DNA from 4 places in the Pseudomonas rhodesiae genome. Region 4 is predicted to be linked to each of the others. Evidence: predicted binding sites of a transcription regulator. Region 4 holds the regulator's gene; each other region holds the start of a gene.

The links. Region 4 encodes FliA, which starts transcription of late flagellar genes. Its sites were predicted from a motif close to CTAAAGTTTNNNNNNNNNNNGCCGNTAA; they were not measured.
Region 1: motA (flagellar motor stator protein MotA) is a predicted target of FliA. The motif match lies at 4,047-4,074, and genes of this name have one in related genera.
Region 2: HRH33_RS12385 (methyl-accepting chemotaxis protein) is a predicted target of FliA. The motif match lies at 2,241-2,268, and genes of this name have one in related genera.
Region 3: HRH33_RS14700 (methyl-accepting chemotaxis protein) is a predicted target of FliA. The motif match lies at 4,343-4,370, and genes of this name have one in related genera.

The regions. Positions count from the first base shown of each region.
Region 1 covers NZ_CP054205.1:805,149-812,594, forward strand. The annotation lists gene serB (phosphoserine phosphatase SerB) at 1-554, shown strand, start outside; gene asd (archaetidylserine decarboxylase) at 688-1,548, opposite strand; gene HRH33_RS03435 (rhodanese-like domain-containing protein) at 1,564-2,382, opposite strand; gene HRH33_RS03440 (HDOD domain-containing protein) at 2,440-3,975, opposite strand; gene motA (flagellar motor stator protein MotA) at 4,143-4,994, shown strand; gene motB (flagellar motor protein MotB) at 4,998-6,014, shown strand; gene rsgA (small ribosomal subunit biogenesis GTPase RsgA) at 6,080-7,111, opposite strand; gene orn (oligoribonuclease) at 7,221-7,446, shown strand, end outside.
Region 2 covers NZ_CP054205.1:2,745,626-2,753,071, forward strand. The annotation lists gene HRH33_RS12375 (LEA/WHy family protein) at 190-651, opposite strand; gene HRH33_RS12380 (nucleobase:cation symporter-2 family protein) at 662-2,089, opposite strand; gene HRH33_RS12385 (methyl-accepting chemotaxis protein) at 2,323-3,948, shown strand; gene HRH33_RS12390 (2-hydroxyacid dehydrogenase) at 4,012-4,989, opposite strand; gene HRH33_RS12395 (MFS transporter) at 4,986-6,284, opposite strand; gene HRH33_RS12400 (sugar kinase) at 6,333-7,274, opposite strand; gene HRH33_RS12405 (sugar phosphate isomerase/epimerase family protein) at 7,267-7,446, opposite strand, start outside.
Region 3 covers NZ_CP054205.1:3,242,241-3,249,686, forward strand. The annotation lists gene HRH33_RS14685 (hypothetical protein) at 1-183, shown strand, start outside; gene HRH33_RS14690 (IS110 family RNA-guided transposase) at 766-1,803, opposite strand; gene HRH33_RS14695 (OsmC domain/YcaO domain-containing protein) at 2,036-4,234, opposite strand; gene HRH33_RS14700 (methyl-accepting chemotaxis protein) at 4,398-5,963, shown strand; gene HRH33_RS14705 (XAC2610-related protein) at 6,006-7,409, opposite strand.
Region 4 covers NZ_CP054205.1:4,250,882-4,258,327, reverse strand. The annotation lists gene flhF (flagellar biosynthesis GTPase FlhF) at 1-353, shown strand, start outside; gene fleN (flagellar synthesis regulator FleN) at 458-1,291, shown strand; gene fliA (RNA polymerase sigma factor FliA) at 1,288-2,028, shown strand; gene HRH33_RS19160 (chemotaxis response regulator CheY) at 2,198-2,572, shown strand; gene HRH33_RS19155 (protein phosphatase CheZ) at 2,591-3,379, shown strand; gene HRH33_RS19150 (chemotaxis protein CheA) at 3,391-5,631, shown strand; gene HRH33_RS19145 (protein-glutamate methylesterase/protein-glutamine glutaminase) at 5,680-6,816, shown strand; gene HRH33_RS19140 (flagellar motor protein) at 6,816-7,446, shown strand, end outside.

The DNA of each region.
Region 1 (7,446 bases), 2.3 Mb from region 4:
GCGCCATCACTGAGCGTGCCATGGCCGGCGAGCTGGACTTCCGCGCCAGCTTCAAGGAGCGCTTGGCACTGCTCAAAGGCCTGGATGTGAGCGTGCTGGATTCCATTGGCGCTTCCCTGCGCCTGACCGAAGGCGCCGAAACCCTGTTCGCCGAACTCAAGCGCCTGGGTTACAAAACCGCGATCTTGTCCGGCGGCTTTACCTACTTCGCCAAGCAATTACAGGCCAAACTGGGCATCGATTACGTATTCGCCAACGAGTTGGAAGTGGTCGACGGCAAAGTGACCGGCGTGGCGGTCGAGCCGATTGTCGACGCGCAACGCAAGGCCGACCTGCTCAAGGAGCTGGCGCACAAGGAAGGGTTGCGTCTGGAGCAGACCATCGCGGTAGGCGACGGTGCCAACGATTTGCCGATGCTGGCGATTGCCGGGTTGGGCGTGGCGTTCCGGGCCAAGCCGCTGGTCAAACAGTCGGCCAAGCAGGCCATTTCGACCCTGGGGTTGGACGGTGTGCTGTATCTGCTGGGCTTTCGCGACCGCGATGGCCAGCTCTGACTGACTCAATCCGGTCAGAAAATGTGGGAGGGGGCTTGCCCCCGATAGCGGTAGATCAGTCACTTTGATGTTGACTGATACTCAGCTATCGGGGGCGAGCCCCCTCTCACATTAGATCTCTGCAAATATTGGATCAGGCTTTCGGCAGGCCGATCCCTTGACCCATCTGCACCGGCGAACCGGCCAGCAGCGCTTCTGACCACTGCACTTGATCCGGCCCGAACAGCACGATCGCGGTGGAACCCAACTTGAAACGTCCCAGCTCCGCACCTTTTTCCAGGTGGATCGGCGCGCGGGCGGCTTCGTCATAGCGGAAGGTTTTCAGCTCGCGCTTGGGTGGCGTAACCAGGCCGGCCCACACGGTTTCAATCGACGCCACGATCATTGCGCCCACCAGCACCACAGCCATCGGGCCGCGTTCGGTGTCGAACAGGCAGACCACCCGCTCGTTGCGCGCAAACAGCTCCGGCACGTTTTCGGCGGTGGTCTGGTTGACCGAGAAAATCCGCCCAGGCACATAGACCATCTCGCGCAGCGTGCCGGCCAGCGGCATGTGCACGCGGTGATAGTCCTTCGGCGACAGGTAAATAGTGGCGAAATCGCCGCCCATGAAAGGCGCCGCCATGGCTGCATCGCCGCCCAGTAATTCCAATACGCTGAAGCTATGGCCTTTGGCCTGGAACACACGGCCATGCTCGATCGGGCCCAGTTGGCTGACTGCGCCGTCGGCGGGGCTCAGCACGACGCCGGGGGTGGGGTCGAGTGGGCGCGCGCCGTCTTTCAAGGCACGGGTGAAGAACGCGTTGAAGTGCTCATAAGCGGTCACGTCCTCCACCAGTGCCTGGGACATATCCACTTGATAGCGCTTGGCGAACCATGTGGTGAAGGCATTTTTGAACCAGCGCACGCGGCACTCGGCCACGCAACCGGCCAGACGCGACAGTAAGTGGTGCGGCAGCAAGTACTGGCTGAGGATAAACAACTGCTTTTTCATAACTGTCCTTAAACCTTAAGTCTTTTCAACGGGCGTGTCGGGGTGATTACCCCATTCGCCCCAGGAACCGGCATAACCTTTGACTCGCGGATAACCGAGCGCCTTGGCCACCAGGTAGGTGAAGCCAGAGCGATGGTGAGTCTGGCAATGGGTGATGATTTCTTTGTCGGGCGTCAGGCCCAGGTTTTCAAGAATCTGTGGCATGTCGCGGCGGATGCGCAGATTGCGCGCCTTATCCATGCCTTCAGTCCATTCGAAGTTGACCGCACCGGGGATATGCCCGCCCTTGGCCGCGAGCACCTTCTCGCCGGAATACTCCAGCGGGCCGCGCGCGTCCCAGATGCCCAGGTCGGCAGCGCCAAGACGGCTTTGCAGGTATTCGCGGGTGGCGGTGGGGCCATCGTGCAACGTGACGCTGACCGGGCCGCCGGCCGACGGGGGGACGTCGGTGGAGACGGGCAGGCCGTCTGCCAACCATGCCAGCAGGCCGCCGTCGAGATAGTGGTATTTCTGATGGCCGATCACGTCGAGCAACCAGATAAAACGCCCGGCCCAGCCGCCGCCTTCGTCGTCGTAGACCACGTAGGTCGCATCCGGCGTGTGGCCGAGTTCGCCAAACAGCTTTTCCAGGTCGGCCTTGTTCGGCAGCAGGCCCGGAGCCGGCGGTTGGCCCAGTTGGGTGCGTTTGGGGTCAACGAAGTGCGCGCCGGGGATATGCCCTTCGGCGTAGCGGGCGGCGCTGGTGAGGTCCACCACAATCAGGTGTTCGGCACCCAGGCGACTTTGCAGGTCGGCGGATTCGATCACCAGCGGCAAGCCAGAGAAGTCAGGCATGTGAGGTCTCCTGGGCATAAAAGTTGGCGATAAAGGATGGCGATTGTAGCGCAAGCATCAGGCGCCGCGGTTGGTAAAGCAGTGCAGGGCCTTTTCGATGCATTGAGCGGTTTTGCCGAACGCCTGCACGGTGGTTTCCGAGAACGGACCGCCGCCCTGGTCGGCCACCATCAGCATCACGACTTTGCCGTTGCAGCTCAGGGAGCGCAGCAGCAAGTGTTCGCCATTGAACAGGCGGCGCAGGATCGGCGGCAGCAGCGCGGAGAACTGCGCGTGGTTGTCCGGTGTGAAGCGCACCTGGGCGGATTTTTCCAGCAGACGCTGGAGCATTGTGCTGTGGACCACATCCAGGCTCAGGTTGGCGGCATCCTTGGGTAGGCCGTCGACCTGATGCACGCGCAGGGTGCTTTGGGCGCGGTCGGTCATCAACAGCATCACCCGTTGCATGCCGCTGGCAACCAGCGCCTCTTTGGCGCAGGTAGTCAGGTGCATGGCGTTGGCAAAGCGGCTCGGTTCCATCAGCAGTTCGGTGCAGCGGCTGCGCCACACGGCCAGCGCCTCGGCGGTGGGCGGCGGGGCGGGCAGCAAACCACGGTGGATCTTCTGCACATGCCACGGCCAGATCAACGACAGCGCCGGGTGCCAAAGGTCGGGCATCAGCGTGGTGCGGGCGCTGGTCACTGCCTGTTGATGGACTTGCTGCTGCACTTCGGCCAAGGGTTGTTGCAGGTACAGAGCGGTGAGGAATTGCCAGCGCTGCGTGTGCGGGCAGGTCCAGGATTCTTGGGCGGACATCGCTAGGCCATTGGCCAGCAGTACGGTGTTGGCCGGCTGGTTCAGCCAGCGGCGCAGATGGGGGGCGGCGTCCAGCAATTGCTGCTGGTGCAGTGGGTCTTCGTCGCGGGCGATACGCAGCGCTTTGACCAACATGCGTTGCTCATTCAGCAGCAGGGTATAACCCTGGGATACCCACATCGGCAGGTGCCAGGCTTCGGTCAGGCCGATGCACAAGTCCAGCAGGCGTACGCCGAATAACTGCTGTTCAACCACGCGCGCCGACTCACCCTTGTGGATAACCCGCAGCTCCCATTCTTCCAGCAGCTTGGGATAAGCCACCGCCATCGGCCACAGCGGCGACAAAAACAGCAGGCTGCCCCAATGAATGTCTTGCCACAGTCGCGCCAATCGGCTGCCAAACAGACCGTTGGCTTGCTGCGAGGCGTGCTGACTGACCAACAATAGCTGGCGCAACGCCACGGGAATGTCTTGGTCGGGCACCGACGGCAAGCGTGCCAGCAGTTCCTCGGCGCGCTTGAGGCCCAGGCGGTTGAGTGCCACTTCGAGGTTTTCCGCCGGTTCGGCTAGGCTGCCATGGGTATGGCTGTTGGCCTCGCGCATCACGCTGAGCACCAGCGCCGGGCTGTTTTGCATCAGCTCGGCAATATCTCGCAACGAACTGCGGTTGTCGCGGATGGCTTTGCACACACGGTCGTGGCTGGTCTGTGGAACGGGCAGGCGCACCTCGTCCAGACGCTTGATCCAGTCGGGGAGGGAAGCAGGTTTTGCAGTTGGGTCGATTTTTTGTTTGGCCATGGTAGGGGCGCGATCATCACTTGCGGTCAACACGCCCAGAGCGGGCCGAACTGGCTTTTCGCCTTAACGGGCTATAGTCTGGCGCAGTTTTGCCGATAAGTAGAACAAGAGTTTTTCAGTTCCCCCAAATATGTCCATGAACCTGACGGCGCAAGTACTCATCTCCTATGGCTAAAATTATCGGCATCATCGTCGTCCTCGCGAGCGTGCTCGGCGGTTACGTCCTTTCCCACGGTAAGATCGCCGCGCTGATCCAACCTTTCGAAGTGATGATCATCGGCGGGGCGGCATTTGGTGCATTCCTGCAAGCCAACCCTGGGTACATGACCATGCACGTGGTCAAGAAGTCCCTGAGCATGTTCGGCTCGCGCTTCTCCCACACGTTCTATCTGGAAGTGCTGGGCCTGGTCTACGAGATCCTCAACAAGAGCCGCCGCGAAGGCATGATGGCCATCGAGGCCGACATCGAAGACGCCGCCGCCAGCCCGATTTTCGCCAAGTACCCGGCCGTGCTCAAAGACGAGCGCATGACCGCCTATATCTGTGATTACCTGCGCATCATGTCCTCCGGCAACATGGCCCCCCATGAGCTGGAAGGGTTGTTCGACATGGAACTGTTCAGCCTCAAAGAAGAACTGGAGCACCCGTCTCACGCGGTGACCGGCATCGCCGACGGCATGCCCGGCTTCGGTATCGTGGCGGCGGTACTCGGTATCGTGGTGACCATGGCCTCGCTGGGCGAGGGTGATCAGGCGGCCATCGGTATGCACGTAGGTGCGGCCCTGGTGGGTACCTTCTTCGGTATTCTCGCGGCTTACGGGTTCTTCGGTCCGCTGGCGACCTCCCTGGCCCACGACGCCAAGGAAGAGATCAACCTGTACGAATCGATCAAGGCCAGCCTGGTGGCGTCCGCTTCCGGCATGCCGCCTTCGCTGGCGGTGGAGTTCGGTCGCAAGGTGCTGTACCCCAAGCATCGCCCAAGCTTCGCCGAGCTGGAACAAGCGGTTCGCGGTCGCTAAGCCATGGAAAACAACCAGCCGATAATCATCAAGCGCGTCAAGCGCTTCGCTGCGGGGCACCATGGTGGTGCCTGGAAAATCGCCTTCGCCGACTTTGCGACGGCGATGATGGCGTTCTTTCTGGTGCTGTGGCTGATGTCTACCGCCACGCCTGAGCAGAAGATCGCCATCGCCGGCTACTTCAAAGACCCCATCGGTTTCTCGGAAAGCGGCACGCCCTTTGTGATCGACCTGGGCGGCTCGCCTCAACTGGCGCCTGAACGCACCATCAACCCGGAAGTGAAGACCGAGGCGCCTCAGGAGAAAATCCCGATTGAGCGCGATACGGTCGAGTCCATGGCCGAACAGGTCGAGCAGGAGCGTCTTGAGCTACTGCTGCAGGAGTTGCAGAACAAGGTTGAGGAAAACCCACAACTGCTGAAGTTCAAGGACCAGATTTCTTTCGAGATCACCCCCGAGGGTTTGCGCATCCAGATCACCGACGCCGCCAACCGGCCGATGTTCGATTCCGGCAGTGCGCGTTTGAAGCCGTACTTCGAGGACATCCTGCTGGCCATGGCCGACACCATCAAAGCGGTGCCGAACAAGATCAGCATCAGCGGCCATACCGATGCCAAGCCTTACGCGGGCCAGGGCGACTTTGGCAACTGGGAGCTTTCGGCCAACCGCGCCAACGCGGCCCGTCGTGCCCTGGTGGCCGGCAGCTACCCGGATGCGCAAGTGGCGCGAGTGGTGGGTTTTGCCTCTTCGCAACTGTTTGATGCGAAGGATCCGTACAACCCGGTCAACCGGCGTATCGACATTGTCGTGCTGACCAAAAAAGCTCAGCGTGCGATCGAAGGCGATCAACCGCCTGCGACGCCGGCTCCAGGCGCCGGCGCGCCAGGTGAAGTGCCCACTGACCCGAACGCTATCCCGTCAGGGCAGGAGCCGTTGCCGGCCCATGAACTGCGGCAGAAGTTGAATTTGTTCGATGACGGTGGGGTGAAAGACCCGACGGTGCCCAAAGCGGGCTCATAAGCTGTATATAAAAGGCCGCGATCATCGCGGCCTTTTCACGTCTGCTTCGCAGGGCAAGAAACCGGTCAGTAGCTGCTCTCAGGCAAGCTCGCAATGATCGACCGATAGCTATTCATCCGCTGCTGTTGCACGCGGCCATCTTCCAGGGCCTTGAGCAGGGCGCAGCCCGGTTCGCGGTCGTGCTTGCAGTCACGGAAGCGGCAGGTGCCGATCAGGTCGTTGAACTCGATAAAGCCGGCTTCCACATCGCTGCGGCTGACGTGGCCGAGGCCGAATTCGCGGATACCCGGGGAGTCGATCAGCTCGCCGCCGCCGGGGAAGTGAAACAGTCGCGCGGTGGTGGTGGTGTGGGTGCCCTGGCCGGACAGCTCCGACAGCGGCCCCACTCGGGTGTCGACTTCCGGCAGCAGGCTATTGACCAGCGACGACTTGCCGACGCCGGACTGGCCTACGAACACGCTGATGCGCCCGTCCAACTGTTGTTGCAGTTGTTCCATGCCATTGCCGTGATGGGCCGAGACTTCCAGCACCGGGTAGCCCAGGGTGCGGTAGACCGCCAGCAACGCATTGAGCGCCGGAGCATTCTGTTCGTCGATCAGGTCGAATTTGTTCAACAGCAGCAGTGGGCGAATGCCGGCGTGCTCGGCGGCCACCAGGTAGCGGTCGATCAGGTTGGCATGGGGCTCGGGCAGCGGCGCGAAAACAATCACGATCATGTCGACGTTGGCCGCCACCGGCTTGAGCTGGCCGCGACTGTCGGGGCGGCGCAGTTCGGTGCTGCGGGGCAACTGGGCGACGATCACGCCGATCCCTTGGTTGCCAGCACGCCAGACCACGCGGTCGCCGGTGACCAGCGCCGGCAGGTTGGCGCGCAAGTGACAACGGAACACCTGGCCAGCGAGTTCGCCTTCCAGCGCCTCGACTTCGACCTGCACGCCAAAGTGCGCGATCACCAGACCCGTTTGTTCGGGGCCCAGGTCGCCGCCCTCGAGCGCTTCCACGGCGGAGGATTCACGTTTGGCGGCGCGGGCAGCGCGTTCGCCTTGAATCTTTTCGATGCGCCAGTTTTGGCGACGGTTGAGCTGGCGTTTGGCCATTGGTGTTCCGTATCGATAATGCAAAGGTTTGGGTGAAACGGTCGCGAGTCTAGCACGCCCCCGCCTGCTAAACTGCGCAGCTACGCCAAGGTGCCAAGAGAAACGAGCCATGCAAAACCCACAGAACCTGATTTGGATCGATCTGGAAATGACCGGTCTGAACCCCGACACCGACGTCATCATCGAGATGGCGACGATTGTTACCGACAGCAACCTCAATACCTTGGCCGAAGGTCCGGTGATCGCCATCCACCACAGCGACGCAGTGCTAGCCACCATGGATGAGTGGAATACCCGCACCCATGGCAATTCCGGCCTGACCCAGCGCGTGCGCG
Region 2 (7,446 bases), 1.5 Mb from region 4:
GGCAGGAAGGCTGGGGAGGGCTCGTCCCGATGGCGCAGAGCCAGCCAGTCGATATGTTGACTTTGCCACTGCCATCGGGAGCAAGCTCCCTCCCACAGGGGGTCTGTGTTGCCTCCAAATTTGCCCATGGGCCAACCTGTGGGAGGGGGCTTGCCCCCGATGGCGGGGTATCGGTCGGTTGCGCAGGCTTTACCACGTCGCGCCGTTAGGCATATCCAACGTACCTCGGTCAACGAAACGCATGGTGCCGAACAGCCCCCCGGCCAGTTTGCCCCGCAGCACATAGGGCAGGTTGTTCAAACTCTGGGTCTGGCTCAGGCCCAGGGTTTGACGCAACACCGAAAATGCCGAAACGCTGACCGGCACCGTCAGAACGGTCTCCGAGAAGCGTGGGATGCTGCCGGCCTGGTCGCTCACGCCTGAGGCCAACGGCCGGCCGTTGACTTCCAGGTCGAGAGCCACACCGTTGTAGTCAATCGCCGTTTCGTTGGGGTTCTGCACCCGCAGTTTGACGGCGAAGCGCACTTCCAAGTCTTGGCTTTGTAGCGGTTCGATGCCCACCACGTTGATGTTCACCGGGTCGCGGTTCGGAAACAGCGCGCAGGCGCTCAGGGTCAGTAGCAGCAGCGATAGCACCATGAGCTTGCGCATGTGAGGGCTCCTAGTTCGTGACGTCCGGGTCTTGCATCACCTTGAGGGTAGAGGACTCCGGATCGAATTCATCTTCTTCCAACTCTATGAACTCTTCGGGCAGGAAAATGTTCAGCAGGATTGCACAGAACGCTCCTACGGTGATCGGCGATTCGAAGATGTTATGCAGCGCCTTGGGCAACTCGCGCAGCACTTCCGGCACGGCGGCGACGCCCAGGCCCATGCCCAGGGAAATCGCCACGATCAGTACGTTGCGCCGGTGCAGGCCGGCCTCGGCGAGGATCTTGATACCGGCCACCGCCACGGTGCCGAACATGATCAGCGTGGCGCCGCCCAGCACCGGTTTGGGCATCAGTTGCAGCACCGCGCCGATCATGGGGAATAGCCCCAGCAGCACCAGCAGGCCGGCAATGAAGTACGCCACATAGCGGCTGGCCACGCCGGTCAGTTGGATCACCCCATTGTTCTGGGCAAAGGTCACCATCGGCAGGCTGTTGAACGTGGCGGCCATCGCCGAGTTGAGGCCGTCGGCCAGCAGGCCGGACTTGATGCGTTTGATATACAGCGGGCCCTTTACCGGCTGCTGGGAAATCATCGAGTTGGCGGTCAGGTCGCCGGCGGCTTCCAACGGCGAAATCAGGAAGATCACCGCCACTGGAATAAACGCCACCCAGTCGAACGAAAACCCGTACTTGAACGGCACCGGCACGCTGATCAATGGCACCTGGGGCAGCGCCGCCATATCGACGCGGCCCAGGCACCAGGCCACCACAAAGCCCAGGGTCAGGCCGATCACGATCGAACCCAGGCGCAGGAATGGGTTATTGAAGCGGTTGAGCACCACGATGGTCAGCAACACCAGGGCCGCCAGGCCCATGTTGCCGGCCGCACCGAGGTCGCTGGCGCCGAAGCCGCCGGCCATGTCGGTGACGGCCACCTTGATCAAGGACAGGCCCATCAAAGTGATGATGGTGCCGGTTACCACCGGGGTGATGAGTTTGCGCAGCTTGCCGATGAACTGGCTGAGCACCACTTCGATAAACGCCGCAAAAAAGCAGATGCCGAAGATCGTCGAGAGAATTTCATCGGTGCCGCCGCCGCGGGCCTTGACCATAAAGCCGGCGCTGAGAATCACGCTGATAAACGAAAAACTGGTGCCTTGCAGGCACAGCAAGCCCGAGCCGATGGGGCCGAACGTACGCGCTTGGACAAAGGTGCCCAGGCCCGAGACGAACAGCGCCATGCTCACCAGATACGGCACTTCGCTTTCCAGGCCGAGTACGCCGCCGACGATCAGGGTCGGGGTGATGATGCCGACAAAACTGGCCAGCACATGCTGCAGCGCAGCGAAGATCGCCGCGCTGAAGTGCGGACGGTCTTCCAGGCCGTAGATCAGGTCGGATTTATAGCGGGGGCGGGGGGCTTGAGCGTCAGACAAAATATGGGCTCGGGTCGGAAAAGGGAGGCGCAGGATGCCAGAAAGCGCCGATGCTCAGAAGTGTAAAAAAATATTTATAAGCGCCCTGCATAAATTCCCAATCCTTGCCGATACTGCTTACAGGCCCACCTATTAAAAACAACAGTGGCGTCCAAGGTCAGGCAGCGCGTTGCCGCTGATTGATCGTTTCGCGGCAGGGATTGCGCGCAGGCACTCACTTCGAGAACACGTCTATGTCGCTTCGTCATTTGAATATCGCCCCTCGCGCTTCGCTGGGTTTCGCCTTTATCGCGTTGTTAGTGGTGCTGCTGGGTGGGTTCGCGGCCAACCGTATGACCTTGATTCGTCAAGCATCGGTGGACATGAATACCAATCAACTGCCCAGTGTGACCTTCCTGGGGCAGGTGACCGAGAACGTGTTGCGCATGCGCATTCTGTCGTTTCGCGTATTGGTCAACCGCGAACCTGCGGCGCTCAAGGAAGCCGAAACCCGCATTGGGGTGTTGGTCGACAAGGCCAAGACAGCCCAGGCCGCCTACGCGGCTTTGCCTGCAGGACCGGATGAAGCGGCGCTGTTCAAGACGTTCTCCAGCACGCTGGACAACTATCTGAAAGCCCAGGCCGATATGCTCAGCCTGTCCCGGGACGGCAAGGTCGAAGAAATGCGCACCCTGATCAACACCCGGATCAAGGACGGCACCGACCAGATGGGCGAGCAACTGAACAAACTGATTGCGATGAACGGCGCGGCGGCCAAGCAAGCCAATGATGTAGCGGGCCAGAGCTATAACAGCGCCATCACCGGCATTGTGGTGGTCTCGGTCGCCGCCGCACTGTTGACGGTGCTGCTGGCCTGGCTGCTGACCCGCAGCATCGTCACGCCGCTGCGCAAAGCCGTGCAGGTGGCCGAGACCATCGCCGGCGGCAACCTTAGTGGCATGATTGAGGACGACGGCAAGGACGAGCCGGCACGCCTGCTCGGGGCGTTGTCCACCATGCAGACCAACCTGCGCCAGACCATCCGGCATATCGCCGGCTCGGCCACTCAACTGGCCTCGGCGGCTGAAGAGTTGAGCGCGGTCACCGAAGAAGCCTCCCGCGGCCTGCAGCAACAGAACGACGAAATCGACCAGGCCGCCACGGCGGTCAATGAGATGACCGCCGCGGTGGAAGAAGTGGCGCGCAACGCGGTGTCTACCTCCGAAGCCTCGCGCCAGTCCAACCAGGCGGCGCGCGAAGGCCGCGACCGCGTGGTGCAAACCGTCGACGCGATCCAGACCATGACCCACGACGTGCAAAGCACCGCTGTGATGATCGAGGGTCTGGCCACCCAGGGGCGTGACATCGGTAAGGTGCTCGACGTGATCCGCGCGATTGCCGAGCAGACCAACCTGCTGGCCCTCAACGCCGCGATCGAAGCGGCCCGCGCCGGTGAGGCCGGGCGCGGTTTTGCGGTGGTGGCCGACGAAGTTCGGGCCTTGGCCCATCGCACCGCGCAGTCGACCCAGGAGATCGAGAAAATGGTCGCTGGCATCCAGAATGGTACCGGCGAGGCCGTGCAATCGATGCAGCAGAGCAATCAGCGCACCCAGGACACCCTGGAAATGGCGCGCGCCGCCGGTGTGGCGCTGGAGCAGATCACCCAGTCCATCAGCCTGATCAACGAGCGCAACCTGGTAATCGCCAGCGCCTCGGAAGAACAGGCCCAGGTGTCCCGCGAAGTGGACCGCAACCTGGTCAATATCCGCGACCTGGCGTCCCAGTCCACCTCCGGCGCCAACCAGACCAGCGCCGCCAGCCATGAACTGTCGCGCCTGGCGGTGGACTTGAACGCGATGGTGGCCAAGTTCGTGATCTGACGCCGCTCTGTGGGAGGTGGCAAGCCCCCTCTCACAGGTGATCTGTGTTTGCCTTCGGTGTGGCTATTGCTTCCAGGCGGTCGGGTTGACCAGGTTTTTCGGCTTCTCGCCCGCCAGAGCGGCCAACAGATTATCCACCGCACAGGTGGCCATGGCCTCGCGCGTTTCGTGGGTCGCCGAGCCGATGTGGGGCGTGGCCACCACGTTGTTCAACCGCAGCAACGGCGAGCTGTGAGCCAGCGGTTCCCTCTCGAACACATCCAGCCCCGCCGCGCGGATCGTGCGTTGCTGCAACGCCTCGATCAGCGCCGCTTCGTCCACCACCTTGCCGCGGGAAATATTGATAAAGATCGTGTCCGGGCCCATCAGCGCGAACTGCTCGGCGCCGATCAGCTTTTCGGTCTCGGCGGTCAGCGGCAGAGTCAGGCAGACAAAATCGGCCTGTTGCAGCAAGTCTTCAAGGCTGCGGTACTGCGCGCCGAAGCGCTCTTCGACCCGTGGCTTGGGCGAGTGGCTGTGGTAGAGCACCGGCATGCCGAAGCCGAAATGCCCGCGCTGGGCCAGGGCTTCGCCGATGCGGCCCATGCCGATGATGCCCAGGGTCTTGCCGTGCACATCGCTGCCGAAATGCGCCGGGCCAATGTTCTTATGCCATTGCCCGGCGCGAACCATATCGGCCAGCTCCACCACGCGGCGGGCGCTGGCCAGGATCAGCGCGAAGCCGGTGTCGGCGGTGGTTTCGGTGAGTACGTCCGGGGTGTTGCTGAGCAGGATGCCGCGTCGGGTGAGGTAGTCGATATCGTAGTTGTCGACCCCCACCGAAACGCTGGCCACCGCTTCCAGTTGCGGCGCCAGGTCCAGCAAGTGCGCGTCCAGGCGCAGGCTGGCGCCCAGCAGGCCATGGGCGTTCGGCAGGGCGTCGCGCAGCTTGGCCAGGCCGGTGTCATCCAGAGCTTCGATCAGGGTGACGTCCACCTGCTCGTGCAGGCGCGCCATCAGCGGCGCGGAGAGTTTTTTGTACAGCACCACAGACTTTTTCATTGGGCTTTTACCTTCAATTCAAGGGGTGGCAATGGCGCGCGTTGACGGTCGCTGGCGCCGGGCTTGAGGAAAATCGTCAGCACCACCGACAGCATCAGCGCGCCGCTCATCAACAGGTACGAGGCGCCGGGCGAGCCGGTGCTGCTGTTGAGGTAACCCACCAGGTACGAGCCGCCGAACGAGCCGAGGGCGCCCATGCTGTTGATCAGCGCCATGGCGCCGCCGGCGACGTTGGCCGGCAGGATTTCCGGCACGATGGCGAAGAACGGGCCGTAAGGCGCATACATGCACGCCCCGGCAATCACCAGCAGGGTGTAGGACCACCAGAAATGTTCGGCGCCGAGCACGTAGGAGGCATAGAACGCAATGGAGGCGATCAGCAGCGGTGGCCACACAAAGCGTTTACGTTTTTGCAGCTTGTCCGAGCCCCAGCTCACCAGCAGCATGCCGATCACCGCCGCCAGGTAAGGCAATGCCGACAGCCAGCCGGCCTCGACCATGTCCATCTGCAAGCCTTGTTTGAGGATCGACGGCAGCCACAGCACAAACCCGTACACCCCGATGCTCCAGCAAAAGAACTGCAAGGCCAGGATGATCACTTTGGGCGAGCGGAAGGCTTCGGCGTAGTTCTTCACTGCCTTGATGCCGACCTGTTCGGCGGCCAGGGCAGTTTCCAGTTCCTGCTTTTGCCCGTCGCTCAACCAAGTGGCGTCCTTGGGACGTTCATCGGCCAGCTTCCACCAGATAAACGCCCACAGCACCGCCGGCAGGCCTTCGATGATAAACATCCAGCGCCAGCTGAAATGCTGCACCAGGTAGCCCGACACCACCGACATCCACAACATGGTCACCGGGTTGCCGAGGATCAGAAAGGTATTGGCCCGCGAGCGTTCGGCGCGGGTGAACCAGTGGCACAGGTACACCAGCATCGCCGGCATCACCGCCGCTTCCACCACGCCGAGCAGAAAGCGGATGGCGACCAGCATATAGGCGTTGGACACCACGCCGGTGAGGGTGGCCAGGCCGCCCCACAGGATCAGGCTGACAAAAATCAGTTTCTTGACGCTGCGCTTTTGCGCATAGATCGCTCCCGGCACCTGGAAGAAAAAGTAGCCGAGGAAGAACAGCGCTCCCAGCAATGACGACATGCCCGGGGTGATCATCAGGTCTTCGGCCATCCCGGAGGCGGCGGCGAAGCCGTAGTTGGCGCGGTCCAGGTACGCCAGGCTGTAGGTGATAAACACGATAGGCATGATGTACCACCAGCGGCGGGTGGCGAGTTTCACGGTTTCCATGGGCTTGCTCCTGAGCTTGTTGTAGTTGTGGCAACAGGGTGTTGGATGTCAGGCGACGGATCGACCGAGCAGTTCGGCGCGGGTGGGCAGGCCCTCCATGTCACCACGACTTTGCACGGCGCGGCTGCCGACCCAATTGCCGCGACGCACGGCCTCGGGGAAGCTGAGTTTTTCCAGCAGGGCACTGATCATGCCCACGGCAAAACCGTCGCCGGCACCCACGGTGTCGACGACTTTTTCCACCGGCACGGCGGCGATAAATCCTTGGTCCAGCTGGGTGCGGTAGTAGGCGCCATCCGCACCGAGCTTGATCGCCACGGCTTCGGCGCCTTGGTCGAGGTAGAACGCGGCAATGTCGGCCGGGTCATCGAAACCGGTGAGCAAGCGACCTTCGCCCAGGCCCGGCAAAACCCAGTCGGCCAGGCCGGCGAGGGCGTTGATCTCGGCAATCATCTGCGCCTGGCTGGCCCACAGCGACGGGCGCAGGTTGGGATCGAACGACACGCTGTGCCCGGCTTGGCGCATTTGCGTCATCAGCGCGCGGGACAGCTCGCCGGTGGCTGGCGATAACGCCGGGGGAATGCCGGTGGCATGCAGATGGCGGGCCTGCAGCAGCGCGGGGCTGATATCGGCGACGGACAGATGGCTGGCGGCGGAGCCCTTGCGGAAATATTCCACCTGGGGATCGGCACCGGCTTCTTCGCGGGATTTGAATTGAAACCCGGTGGGGTGCAGCGGGTCGACGGCCACGTGCCGGCAGTCCAAGCCTTCGCGGCTGAGAGTGTCCACCACAAAGCGGCCCAGGGAATCGTCGCCCACCCGGCTCAGCCAGGCCACGTTGAAGCCCAGCCGCGACAGGCCGATGGCGACGTTGCTGTCGGCCCCGGCGATGCGTTTGTGAAACTGGCTGACCTGGGCCAGGTCGCCGGTCTGTTCGGCGACGAGCATCGCCATGGTTTCCCCAAACGACAACACATCGATCTCAGACATGGGCGTTCTCCGCGAGAGGTTGGCCAAGCACGGCGAGGCTGGCGACCTGGCGTGCGGTGACATCGAGCAGGTCGTCGCCTTGCAGCGGAAATTCCACTGCCCGTGTAATGCCTTGAGTCATGTGGGAGAGCAGTTGTTCCCACTGATGCAAATCGGTGGCGCCAGGCGGCAG
Region 3 (7,446 bases), 1.0 Mb from region 4:
GCCCGCGAACTCAACCCCAACCTGCTGGGGAATGCCAAGGCCTTGGCATGCCGCACCGATGACGATAAGTACAACCGCGTCGAACATGTGTACTACCTGAATGATTACGCCTACTTCTACGAATCGAGCACGGATAAGAACGAGTTTTTCTACGCCGATACACGCATCGATAAGTTCGAATAACAGGTAACACTTCAGCGCCTGCCTTTGGGGCCGCTGCGCAGCCCAGCGCAAGCAAGCTTGCTCACCACAGGGAAGCGCGGTGCCAGCAATCTTTGCTGAGCGGTTTCTTGTGCTGACTGGGTTCTTTTGCCGAGCAGGACTTCTGTGGTGAACAGACCTTTTGTGGTAAGCAGGACTTCTGTGGTGAGCGGGCTTGCCCCGCGCTGGGCTGCGCAGCAGCCCTCTCCCACCCACCGCGTCCTTTCAGGTCAAACCCACCGCCTGGTTTTGGGGCCGCTGCGCAGCCCAGCGCAAGCAAGCTTGCTCATACATGGACGCCCCCAGTATGCCAAGCACTCAATTCGTGAAAACACAGACGGGATAAGGTTGCAGCCATACATCCGGACTTTAAGTGAGGCGGTGCCTCTGTCCCTGATGGAATTCGCTGATCGGGCTCTTATCACCACAACGCGCTCGAAGCGCTGTGAGCAGGGCAGAGTTACCCGATCCCGGTCCTACCTGTCTTGCCATCACGTCATGATCGCCTGAGCAACCTTGGAAGTACTCCTTCTAACGCATCACTTTTTCATTTCACCGGGCCGGCTACGCCACCGTTACGTCGGGGGTGTAGTCGGGTCGGAACTTGGTGCCATGGGCCAATAATGCCCAGGCTATCCGGGCCGTTTTATTAGCCTGTGCAACGACAGCAACGTTGGTGTGACGACGAGCCAATAACCCCTTCAGCCAATCCGCCGAAGGATCTGTCTTGCTCTCCACCACTCGAACCATCGAGCGTGCGCCATGAATCAGCAAGGTGCGTAAATAACCATCGCCCCGTTTACTGATCCCCAACAACGTGGGCTTGCCTCCGCTGGAGTGTTGTCGCGGCACTAACCCCAACCATGCCGCCATTTGCCGACCGTTACTGAAGTTTTTCGCGTCACCCACTGACGCCACTAGCGCGGTTGCAGTGAGCGGGCCAACGCCTGGGATTTCTGCCAGGCGGCAGCTGCCTTCATTGCTGCGATGCCATTGTTGAATCTCTCGTTCCAACTCGACGACCTGTCGATCCAGCTCTTTGAAATGCTCCATCAAGCGCTGCATCAGTTGGCGTAACGATCCAGGAAGAGCGTTTTCATGATCTTCCAAAATATCCGGCAAACGCTCGACGATATGTCGAATGCCCTGAGGCAAGACCACGCCAAATTCTCCAAGGAGCCCACGAATCGAATTAGCTTGTGCCGTTCTGGCCTTTACAAACCCTTGCCGTGCGCAATGCACCGCCAAAATAGCTTGCTGCTCTACCGTCTTGATCGGCACAAAGCGCATGTTGGGCCGAGTAACGGCTTCACAGATCGCTTCTGCGTCAGCTACATCGTTTTTGTTCGACTTCACGTAGGGCTTCACAAATTGCGGAGCCATTAACTTGACCGTATGACCAAGTGCCTGCAGTTTTCTTGCCCAATAGTGGGCTCCGCCACATGCCTCCATGCCCACTAGGCAGGGCTCCAGGTTGGCAAAAAAAGGGACAACCTGCTCACGTTTAAGCTGCTTCCTTAGCGCTGTTTTTCCTTGTTGATCGATCGCGTGAAGTTGAAACACGTTTTTTGCCAAGTCAACCGAAACAGTCGTAAGCTGCATGAGGACGCTCCCTTCCGCTAAGTGTGGGTAACACTTTAACTTTGGCACATAGATGCCGTTAGGAAGGGGGCGTCCATTCCATTACCACAGGGTGGCGCGGTACCACCAATCTTTATGCTGACCACAGGGAAGCGCGGTGCCACCTATCTTTATGCTGACCACAAGGAATCGGGGCAAGACACACTCATTGCGGCGCGCCTGCTTTCTTTGGTGAGCAAACTGCGCAAAAGGCTTATCGGATGGACACCGCCGCTCGCGCGCTATGCAGTTTTTTATAGCTGTCGATCAGGCGCAAATGCCGGTCCAGCCCTTCGAGCTTCATGCTGGTCGGGGTCAGGCCATGGAAGCGCACGCTGCCGTTGACCGAGCCGATCACGGCGTCCATGCGTTCGTCGCCGAACATGCGCCGGAAGTTAACTTCGTAGTCCGCCAGTTCCAGATCGTCGTCCAGTTCCATCTCCAGCACGGCGTTGAGCGCCTGGTAGAACAACCCGCGCTCGGCGGTGTTGTCGTTGTATTGCAGGAACATCTCCACGCACTCCTTGGCCTCTTCGTATTGGCGCAAGGCGAGGAAGATCAGCAGTTTCAGTTCCAGGATGGTCAGTTGGCCCCACGCGGTGTTGTCGTCGAACTCAATGCCGATCAGGGTAGTGATGTCGGTGTAATCGTCCAATTCGCTTTCGATCAAGCGCTCAACCAACGCCTCAAGTTCTGCGTCGTCCAAGCGGTGCAGGTTGAGGATATCGGCGCGGAAAAACAGGGCCTTGTTGGTGTTGTCCCAGATCAGATCTTCCACCGGATAGATTTCCGAATAGTCCGGTACCAGAATCCGACAGGCCGTGGCGCCGAGGTGTTCGTACACCGCCATGTAGGACTCTTTACCCATGTTGTCGAGAATGCCGAACAGCGTCGCGGCCTCCTCGGCGTTGGAATTTTCACCCTGGCCGGAGAAGTCCCATTCGACAAACTCGTAATCCGACTGCGCACTGAAGAAGCGCCACGACACCACGCCGCTGGAGTCGATAAAGTGTTCGACGAAGTTGTTTGGTTCGGTCACTGCCTGGCCTTCGAAGGTCGGCTGCGGCAGGTCGTTCAGGCCTTCGAAACTGCGGCCTTGCAGCAGTTCGGTGAGGCTGCGCTCCAGCGCCACTTCCAGACTCGGGTGTGCGCCGAACGAAGCGAACACGCCGCCGGTGCGTGGGTTCATCAGGGTCACGCACATCACCGGGAACTCACCGCCCAAGGACGCGTCTTTGACCAGCACCGGAAAACCCTGGGCCTCCAAACCCTGAATACCCGCCAGGATGTTCGGGTACTTGGCCAGCACCTCGGCAGGCACGTCCGGCAGGGCGAATTCGCCTTCGATGATTTCGCGCTTCACCGCCCGCTCGAAGATCTCCGACAGGCACTGCACCTGGGCTTCGGCCAAGGTGTTACCAGCGCTCATGCCGTTACTGAGGTAGAGGTTTTCAATCAGGTTGGACGGGAAATACACCACCTCATCATCGGAGCGACGCACGAACGGCAGCGATACGATGCCGCGCGCCTCGTTGCCGGAGTTGGTGTCGAACAGGTGCGAGCCACGCAGTTCGCCATCGCGGTTGTAGACCTTCAGGCAATAGGCGTCGAGGATTTCCGGCGGCAGTTCATCGTTCGGGCCGGGCTGGAACCAGCGCTCATCGGGGTAATGCACGAACGCCGCGTTGGCCAGCTCTTCGCCCCAGAACTGGTCGTTATAGAAGAAGTTGCAGTTGAGCCGCTCGATGAACTCGCCCAGGGCCGATGCCAGAGCGCTCTCTTTGGTCGCGCCCTTGCCGTTGGTGAAGCACATCGGCGAGTGAGCATCGCGGATATGCAGCGACCACACGTTCGGCACGATATTGCGCCACGACGCGATTTCAATCTTCATGCCCAGGTCAGCCAGGATGCCGGACATATTGGCGATGGTCTGTTCCAGCGGCAGGTCCTTACCGGCGATATAGGTACCGCCGTCGGACAACGCGCTGGGCATCAACAAGGCCTGGGCGTCGGCGTCGAGGTTGTCTACTTCTTCGATCACGAATTGCGGCCCGGCCTGCACCACTTTCTTCACGGTGCAACGGTCAATGGAACGCAGGATGCCTTGACGGTCCTTATCGGAGATGTCCGCCGGCAACTCGACCTGAATCTTGAAAATCTGGTTGTAGCGGTTTTCCGGGTCGACGATGTTGTTCTGCGACAAGCGGATATTTTCGGTGGGGATATTGCGCGTCTGGCAGTACAGCTTCACGAAGTACGCCGCACATAGCGCCGACGACGCCAGGAAATAATCGAAGGGGCCCGGGGCCGAGCCATCGCCTTTGTAGCGAATGGGCTGGTCGGCAATCACCGTGAAGTCATCGAACTTGGCTTCAAGCCGGAGGTTGTCGAGAAAGTTGACCTTAATTTCCATGCGGGCACACCAGAATAACGGGCTAAACAAAAATGGCCGCCATTATGGGGTTTTTCCTCGGGAAGTTTCAGGCTTTTGACCAGCGGCGGATCAATTGCCAAATGAATATTAACTTTTTGTGACTTGCCGCCGATGGAGTGGGCGCAACCAGGGAGTAGTCCGAATGCGCAACAATCAGCCCGTAACACAACGCGAGATTTCCCTCGCGCCGCAGCAGAAACTCATCTCCGCCACCGATGTGCAGGGCATGATCACTTACTGCAACGATGCCTTTGTCGAAATCAGCGGCTTTGAACGTGACGATCTGATCGGTGCGCCCCAGAACATCGTGCGTCACCCCGACGTACCGCCGGCCGTATTCGCGCACATGTGGAGCGCGCTCAAACAGGGCTTGCCCTGGATGGGCATCGTCAAGAACCGCTCGAAGAACGGCGACCATTATTGGGTCAACGCCTACGTCACACCGATATTCGACGGCAGCCGGGTGGTCGGTTTCGAGTCGGTGCGGGTCAAGCCCACTGCCGATGAAATCCGCCGCGCCCAGGCCCTCTATCAACGGATCAGCCAAGGCAAAACCGCTGTACCGCGCCAGGACGCCTGGCTGCCCCATCTATTGAGCTGCGTGCCCTATATGGCCAGCGGTATTGCCGGCAGCCTGGCCGGGTTGTTTCTCAGTGCGCCAGTGGCGGTCGCGGTCGCCGTGACGGTGGCGGTGCCCATCGGCCTGCTTTGTTCGAGCGCCCGCCATGGCAGCACCTTGCGCCTGCTGCAAGGGGTCGAGCCGTCCACCTCGGATGCGTTGATCGCGCAGATGTACAGCGACGCTCGCGGCCCGCAGGCACGTTTGGAAACCGCCTTCCAGAGCCAGAACGCACGCCTGAAAACGTGCCTCACCCGCTTGCAGGACAGTGCCGAACAACTCAGCACCCTGGCCGGTCAGTCCGACCAACTGGCTTCCGCCAGCTCCCGGGGCCTGGACCGTCAGCGCGTGGAGACCGAACAGGTCTCGGCCGCCGTCAATCAGATGGCCGCCACCACCCAGGAGGTCGCCAGCCATGTGCAACGCACCGCCGACGCTACCCAGCAAGCCAACGTATTGACCGGCCGTGGCCGCGACGTGGCGCGCGATACTCGCCAGGCCATTGAGCGTTTGTCGGCGGTGGTCGGCGAGACCGGCGTCACCGTGGCGCAACTGGCCCGCGACAGCGATGAAATCGGCAGCGTGGTCGATGTGATCAAAGGCATCGCCGACCAGACCAACCTGCTGGCCCTCAACGCCGCCATCGAAGCAGCCCGCGCCGGTGAACAGGGGCGCGGCTTTGCCGTAGTGGCCGACGAAGTCCGTCAGCTGGCCCAGCGCACCACGCAATCGACCACTCAGATCCATGGGCTGATCACGCAGTTGCAGGCGTCCTCCAACAACGCCGTGCAAAGCATGCAGAACGGCCAGCGCCAAGCCCAGGAAGGCGTGGCGTGGGTGCTGGAGGCCGACCAGGCATTGGTAGGCATCAGTGAAGCGGTGTCCCATATCACCGACATGACCACCCAGATCGCCGCCGCCACCGAGGAGCAAAGCGCGGTGGCCGAAGAGATCAGCCGCAATATCACCACCATTGCCGAGCTGGCCGATCAGACCTCGGTGCAGGCCCGTCAATCGACAACCCTGAGCAAGGAGCTGACCGACACCGCGTCGACTCAGTACGCGTTGGTTGAGCGGTTCAATCGCTAGGCCAAACCTGCAGCGGTGCGCGGGGATGCATCCAAGGCAGCGTCAAGGCTGCCGGCGATACATCCCCGTCAGGTAGTCGGGGAAGTCCGGCTCCGCGTTGTGCTTGATCACCGCAAAATCTTTTACCAACTGAATGTGGTACGGGCCAGTGCCTTTGGCGGCCAGGGGTGCGCGCACGATGATCAGGTTGTCGGTTTCCATCGGCACACGCTGTTGCGTGGTGACAATGGGTTTGCCGGTGCCGGTGTCGTTGAGGGTCACGCTGAATTCAGCCACTTCCCGGCCTTGGGCGTCGCGCTGCGGCAGGATCTTCAGGTCGAGGTCACCGTCGCGACCCAGGTAGTCGTCGCGCATCTGATAGTGGCCGCTGCGTTGGTCGCGGGCCACGTCGCCGTACTTGGCGTACTCCGGCTCGCGGTCCACGGCGTGCAGTTGCACCGTCAACTCAGACGCGCCCTTCTTGCCGCTGCTGACCCAGGCACCGCTGTAATCGAACGGTTCGACGCCAGCGCGGGTGATCTGCCAGGTGCCGGTCTGATGCCCATCCTCGGTCGATTCGTGCAGGTAAACGAAGGGTTTGTCGTCGTAGTCGCCCATCGACCCCACCAGTTTGATCGGCTTGCCACTGCCACTTTTGGTGTAGCGCACTTCGCCGATCAGTACCTCGCCTTGCTGCTGATACCAGAGCTGCACCGGGATCTTGCCGTTGAGGGTGCCGGCGAGCATCTGTGGGTCTTCGTTGACCGGCCCTTCCAGTCGAGGGGTTTCGTGCCATTGGCCGTCCTTCCATTCGCCAGTGGTGCGCAGCATGTAGCCCTTGGGCATGCTGGTGTCGTCATCGTCGCTGGCGGGGACTTCTTGTTGCGTATAGGCGCTGAGTCGCACCAGCTCGCCGTTGCGCATTTGCCAACGGCTGGCGCGGGTCCAGCAGCAGCCACGGTCGGTCTGCGAATGGATGATGCCGTCCTTAGGGGTGACCGAGAACATGCCGCCGGAGGTTTCGTTAGCCAGGTCCGTGAGGGGGCGGTTGAGCACCCAGCGCGGTTGCTGGGGGTCTTGCAGGTACACATCGTAGTTCGACTGAAAGCCTGCATCGGCGCCGTCGCCGTTGCGAATCGCCAGGTCCTGGCGGCCGTCCAGGTCAATATCGGCGAAATACACCACGCCGTCTTCGCCGACCAGGCGCCAGTCCAGGGTCTTGCCGTTGATATCGAGCGGCACTCCGGCGGCGGGTGTGGAAAACTGCTGGAGGATCGCCAGGGAGGTTTTGTCGCGCAGCGTGATCAGCGCCGGCGCCAGTTGCTGCAAGTCCTGCGGCACATCCGGGAACAGCACTTCGACAAGAAACTGGCCGCTGGGGTCATTCAGCGAAAACGAGCGGGGTTCGGCCATGGCCGTGGCCGCGAACATCGTAGAGACAAGCACTGCGCTGACGAGCGAACGCATGTAAAGCATCCTTGCTGAAATCCGGGGGCCGCAGTGT
Region 4 (7,446 bases):
CCGGGCGTGGCATCAAGTCAAAGAATTACCTGGTGCTTGCAACCACCAGCCAGAAACAGGTTCTTACCGCTGCCTACCACAGCTACAAGCGCTGCGGGCTGGCCGGTTGCATCCTGACTAAACTGGACGAAACCGCCAGCCTGGGCGAAGTGTTGAGCCTGGCTATCGGTCATGCGTTACCGGTCGCCTACCTGACCGACGGGCCGCGGATCCCGGATGATCTGCATCTGCCGCGCCGTCATCAGTTGGTCAGCCGTGCAGTCAGCGTGCAAATGCAAGACGAGCCGAGCGAGGAAGCGATGGCGGATATGTTCGCTGATCTTTACCACAGCCCGGCAAAACGGGTGGGCTGAGCAACATGAACACAATGCAATGTACCTACATTGATGGTCTGCAAGCGATTCACGCGGCCAAGCCATGTAGCCTGCGTCTAAGCAAGACAAGGTAAAGAAATAAAATGGGCAGCATGCATCCCGTACAGGTGATCGCGGTGACCGGCGGCAAAGGTGGCGTCGGAAAAACGAACGTGTCAGTGAATTTGTCCCTGGCGCTGGCAGAGCTTGGCCGTCGCGTCATGCTGCTGGACGCTGACCTGGGGCTGGCGAACGTCGACGTTCTGCTGGGGCTGACGCCTAAACACACCCTGGCCGATGTGATCGAGGGGCGCTGTGAGCTGCGCGACGTGCTGCTGCAGGGCCCTGGCGGGATCCGCATCGTGCCGGCCGCTTCCGGCACCCAGAGCATGGTGCACCTGAGCCCGGCGCAGCATGCCGGCCTGATTCAGGCGTTCAGCGATATCGGCGACAACCTCGACGTGCTGGTGATCGACACCGCCGCCGGGATTGGCGAATCCGTGGTCAGCTTTGTGCGCGCCGCGCAGGAAGTATTGCTGGTGGTCTGCGACGAACCCACCTCGATCACCGACGCCTACGCCCTGATCAAACTCCTTAACCGTGACTACGGAATGAACCGCTTCCGCGTCCTGGCCAACATGGCCCAGAGCCCGCAGGAAGGGCGCAACCTGTTCGCCAAGTTGACCAAGGTCACGGATCGCTTTCTCGATGTCGCCTTACAATACGTCGGCGCAGTTCCCTACGACGAGTGTGTGCGCAAGGCCGTGCAAAAGCAGCGTGCGGTCTACGAAGCATTCCCTCGTTCGAAATGCGCCTTGGCGTTCAAGGCTATTGCTCAGAAGGTCGATACCTGGCCTTTGCCCGCCAACCCGCGTGGGCATCTGGAGTTTTTCGTCGAGCGATTGGTGCATCAGACGAGCGCAGGACCAGTGCTATGACATCGAGCGGCTACAACCTCTATAAGAAATCGGCGCGTGACAGCCAGGGTGAACTGATCGAGCGCTATGCGCCCCTGGTCAAGCGCATTGCCTACCACTTGCTGGCCCGGTTGCCTGCCAGCGTGCAGGTCGAAGATTTGATTCAGGCCGGCATGATCGGCCTGCTCGAAGTGTCGACCAAGTACGACGCAACCAAGGGCGCGAGTTTCGAGACCTATGCGGGTATCCGTATCCGTGGGGCGATGCTCGATGAAGTGCGCAAAGGTGATTGGGCACCCCGTTCGGTGCACCGCAATACGCGCATGGTCAGTGACGCAATTCGTGCAATTGAAGCAAAAACCGGTCGCGACGCTAAAGATCATGAAGTTGCGGCCGAACTCCAATTGAGTCTCGACGATTATTACGGGATTTTGAACGATACCTTGGGCAGCCGCCTGTTCAGTTTCGACGACCTGCTCCAGGACGGCGAACACGAAGGGCTGCACGAGGACGGCGCGAGCGCTCACATGGAGCCGTCGCGCGACCTGGAAGATGCGCGTTTCCAGGGGGCGTTGGCGGACGCAATCGCCAATTTGCCGGAGCGTGAACGATTGGTGTTGGCGCTGTACTACGACGAAGAGCTGAACCTCAAGGAAATCGGTGAGGTCCTGGGGGTCAGCGAATCGCGAGTCAGCCAGTTGCACAGCCAGTGCGCCGCCCGCTTGCGGGGGCGTTTGGGAGAGTGGCGAGCGCGCTGACAGGCAGTGTGGGGACACTGCAGAGCGATACCGCGGGGGTGATTGGCCTACGCGGGTTCGGCCCGTGGTGGCCCCGGCAGTCCTTTTTGTGTAATGCCTGTTGATTGAAATGGCGCGTCCAGGTGCTGGGCGCGTTTAAGACTGCTTGGAGGTCGAATTGGACAAGAACATGAAAATCCTCATCGTTGATGACTTCTCAACGATGCGGCGGATCATAAAAAACCTGTTGCGTGACCTTGGGTTCACCAACACGGTCGAGGCGGACGATGGCATCACTGCACAGCCGATCCTCAACAGCGGAGGCATCGACTTTCTGGTGACTGACTGGAACATGCCGGGCATGACCGGTATCGACCTGCTGCGCTGGGTGCGCGCCGATGAAAAACTGCGCAACCTGCCGGTGCTGATGGTAACCGCCGAAGCCAAGCGCGAGCAGATCATCGAGGCCGCCCAGGCCGGTGTTAACGGTTATGTGGTCAAGCCATTCACTGCACAGGCGTTGAAAGAGAAGATCGAAAAAATCTTCGAACGCATCCACGGCTAATGCCATCGCGGGGGAGCTATGGAGCACAAAGAAACGTCACAGGGAGACTTTGAGTCCACCCTGAAAAAACATGCTCACCAACTGGTCGACAGCCTTGAAAAAGGCCATTTCGGCGACGCGGTGCAGTTGATCCATGAGCTCAATCAGACCCGTGACCGAGGCCTGTACCAGGAAGTGGGCAAGCTCACACGCGAGCTGCACAGTGCAATCGTCAATTTCCAGATTGACCCGCACATGCCCCAGGCCGAGGAAATCTCGCAGATCACGGATGCCACCGAACGCCTGTCCTATGTGGTCAGGCTGACCGAGGCCGCGGCCAACCGCACCATGGACCTGGTGGAAAACGCCACGCCTCTGGTCAACGGCATGGCCACCGAAGCTCAGGCCCTGAATGCCGACTGGGGGCGCTTTATGCGCCGGGAAGTGGGGGCTGAAGAGTTCCGCGAGCTGGCGCGCCGGGTCGAAGGGTTCTTGTCACGCAGCGAGCAGGACAACCGCACGGTGTCCAGCAACCTCAACGATATTCTGCTGGCTCAGGATTACCAGGACCTGACCGGTCAGGTGATCAAGCGCGTGACGCAATTGGTCACCGAAGTGGAAAGCAACTTGCTCAAACTGGTGCTCATGGCCGGCCAGGTTGACCGTTTTGCCGGCATCGAACATGACCGCGCAGCGATCCTCTCGGAAAAAGATCCACAAAAACATCTCGCCAAGGGTGAAGGTCCGCAGATTCATGCCGATAAACGTGAAGACGTTGTGTCAGGTCAGGATGACGTAGATGACCTGTTATCCAGTTTAGGCTTCTAAGGAGCACCCACATGAGCTTCGGCGCCGATGAAGAGATCCTTCAGGATTTCCTTGTAGAGGCCGGCGAAATTTTAGAGCAACTGTCCGAACAACTGGTCGAGCTGGAAAGCCGCCCGGATGATGCGAACCTGCTCAATGCAATTTTTCGCGGTTTTCATACTGTAAAAGGGGGCGCCGGCTTCCTCCAGCTCCATGAGCTGGTGGAGTGCTGCCACATCGCCGAGAACGTGTTCGACATCCTGCGCAAGGGTGAGCGTCACGTCGACTCGGAGTTGATGGACGTGATTCTCGAAGCGCTCGATGCGGTCAACGGCATGTTCAGCCAAGTGCGCGAACGTGCGCCGATCACTGCCGCCACCCCGGAACTGCTGGCCGCCCTGGCGCGCTATGCAGAGCCTGCCGACCTGTCGGCGGAGCCCGTGGTCGAGGCCGTGCCGGAGCCTGAACCGGCGCCGGAACCGGACGTGACCGACAGTGAATTCGAACAGCTGCTCAGCTCCCTCAGCGCGGTCAAGGCCGAAGCCGAAGCGCCGGCCGCTGCGGCCCCGACCTCGGCTGAAGCACCGGCCAGCGAAGACATCACCGACGCCGAATTTGAGTCCCTGCTCGATCAGTTGCATGGCAAAGGCCAGTTCGCCGCCGATGCCGTGGCGCCTGCCGCCGCGTCGCCTGCACCGGCCGCTGTGGCTGCCAGCACCGATATCACCGACGACGAGTTCGAAGCGTTGCTCGACCAGTTGCACGGCAAGGGCACCTTCGCCGCCGACGCGTTGCCGGAAGTCGCGGCCACCGCCGCCGCGCCGGCTGATGCCAAGCCGGCAGCCGCTGCGGCACCTGCCGGTGACGGGCTGATCACCGATCATGAATTCGAAGCGTTGCTGGATGATTTGCACGGCAAGGGCAAATTCAGCGAAGTGCCTGCGCTGGCCGCGTCTGCGGCCGCCGCTACCGCCGCCAAACCTGCACCGGTCGCCGCCAAGGCCGCGGCGCCTGCCGCAGCACCCAAGCCCGCGGCGGCGGCTCCGGCTGCCGCGCCTGCACGGGCCGCCGCCGCGCCGGTGGCCGACAAGCCTGCCAGTGAAGCCGAAACCACCGTGCGGGTCGATACTGCGCGCCTGGACGACATCATGAACATGGTTGGCGAACTGGTGCTGGTGCGTAACCGCCTGGTGCGCCTGGGCCTGAGCAGTGGCGATGAGTCCATGCAAAAGGCCGTGTCGAACCTCGACGTGGTTACCGCCGACCTGCAAACCGCCGTGATGAAGACGCGGATGCAGCCGATCAAGAAAGTCTTCGGCCGCTTCCCACGCCTGGTTCGCGACCTGGCGCGTCAGCTGAAGAAAGAGATCAACCTGGAGTTGGTGGGCGAAGAGACCGACCTCGACAAAAACCTCGTCGAGGCCCTGGCCGACCCGCTGGTCCACTTGGTGCGTAACGCCGTCGACCACGGCGTGGAAACCCCGGAAGAACGCGAAGCCGCGGGCAAGTCCCGGGGCGGCAAAGTGATCCTGGCGGCCGAGCAAGAAGGCGACCATATCCTGCTGTCGATTACCGACGACGGCAAAGGCATGGACCCGGCCATCCTGCGTAACATCGCGGTCAAGCGTGGCGTGATGGACAAAGACGCCGCCGACCGCCTGACCGACACCGAGTGCTACAACCTGATCTTCGCCCCAGGCTTCTCGACCAAAACCGAGATCTCCGACGTGTCGGGCCGTGGCGTGGGCATGGACGTGGTCAAGACCAAGATCAGCCAGCTCAACGGTTCGATCAATATCTACTCGACCAAGGGCCAGGGCTCCAAGATCGTCATCAAGGTGCCGTTGACCCTGGCGATCATGCCGACCCTGATGGTGATGCTGGGCAACCAGGCGTTCGCCTTCCCGCTGGTCAACGTCAACGAGATCTTCCACCTCGACCTGTCGCGCACCAACGTGGTGGACGGCCAGGAAGTGGTGATCGTGCGCGACAAGGCGTTGCCCCTGTTCTATCTCAAGCGCTGGCTGGTGGCTTCGGCGGCTCATGAAGAACAGCGCGAAGGCCATGTGGTGATTCTCTCCGTGGGCACTCAACGCATCGGCTTTGTGGTCGATCAGTTGGTCGGCCAGGAAGAAGTGGTCATCAAGCCTTTGGGCAAAATGCTGCAGGGAACCCCGGGCATGTCGGGTGCGACCATCACCGGTGACGGTCGAATCGCGCTGATTCTCGATGTTCCGAGCATGCTCAAGCGTTACGCCGCTCGGCGTATTTGATTCTGGCGGGGCAGGGCGGTATTGCCCGCCCCGCCTAACGGAGTGTTTATGGCAGTCAAGGTCCTGGTGGTGGACGATTCGGGTTTCTTCCGCCGCCGCGTCTCGGAAATTCTTTCCGCCGATCCAAGCATCCAGGTGGTCGGCACGGCCACCAACGGTAAAGAGGCGATTGATCAAGCCATTGCGTTGAAGCCTGATGTCATCACCATGGACTACGAGATGCCCATGATGGACGGCATCACCGCGGTGCGGCACATCATGCAGCGCTGCCCGACTCCGGTGTTGATGTTCTCCTCGCTGACCCATGAAGGCGCCCGAGTGACCCTCGACGCCCTGGACGCAGGGGCGGTGGACTTCCTGCCGAAGAATTTCGAAGACATCTCGCGCAACCCCGAGAAGGTCAAGCAACTGTTGTGCGAGAAAGTCCACAGCATTTCCCGCAGCAACCGTCGCAGCCTATTCAGCGCCCCCGCGCCGGCCCCGACACCTGTTGCCGCACCGGCTCCCACGAGTGCCTCGACGTTCGGGCGCCCCGCGCCTGCACCGGTTGCCCGCCCCGCAGCGGCACCTGTGCGTGCGTCTGCGCCAGCGGCAACGGCACAGTCCCCGGCGCCCAAGCGCAAGGCCTACAAACTGGTCGCCATCGGCACCTCCACCGGTGGTCCGGTGGCGTTGCAGCGCGTGCTGACCCAATTGCCGGCCAACTTTCCGGCGCCGATCGTGTTGATCCAGCACATGCCGGCCGCGTTCACCAAGGCGTTTGCCGAGCGCCTGGACAAACTGTGCCGCATCAGCGTCAAGGAAGCCGAGGATGGCGACATCCTGCGTCCCGGCCTGGCGCTGCTGGCCCCGGGCGGCAAGCAGATGATGGTCGACGGCCGGGGTGCGATCAAAATCCTGCCGGGTGACGAACGCCTCAACTACAAACCCTGCGTGGACATCACCTTTGGTTCGGCCGCTAAGTCTTACGGCGACAAAGTTCTGGCGGTGGTCCTGACCGGTATGGGCGCCGACGGCCGCGAAGGCGCGCGCTTGCTCAAGCAGGGCGGTAGCGCGATCTGGGCCCAGGACGAAGCCAGCTGCGTGATCTATGGCATGCCCATGGCCATTGTCAAAGCCAACCTGGCCGACGCCGTCTACAGCCTGGATGACATCGGCAAGCATCTGGTGGAGGCCTGCCTCTGATGGATGTCTTGAGTCTGATTGGCATCACCATGGCATTTGTCGCCATCATCGGCGGCAACTACCTGGAGGGCGGCCACCTGGGCGCCCTGGCCAACGGCCCAGCGGCGCTGATTGTGATCGGCGGCACGGTGGGCGCTGCGTTGCTGCAGTCGCCGTTGAGTTCGTTCAAGCGCGCCATGCAGATCCTGATCTGGATTATTTTCCCGCCCCGTGTGGACTTGGCCGGTGGCATCGATCGCGTGGTCAACTGGAGCCTCACCGCACGCAAGGAAGGCCTGCTGGGCCTGGAAGGCGTGGCTGATGCCGAGCCTGACAGCTACGCGCGCAAAGGCTTGCAGTTGCTGGTGGACGGCGCCGAGCCGGAAGCGATCCGCAGCATCCTTGAGGTGGACTTCTACACCCAGGAAAGCCGCGATATCAACGCAGCCAAAGTCTTTGAAAGCATGGGCGGCTACGCGCCGACCATCGGCATCATCGGTGCGGTAATGGGCTTGATCCATGTGATGGGCAACCTGGCCGATCCGTCGCAATTGGGCAGCGGCATTGCCGTGGCCTTTGTCGCCACCATCTACGGCGTGGCGAGCGCCAACCTGGTGTTGCTGCCGGTAGCCAGCAAGCTCAAGTCGATTG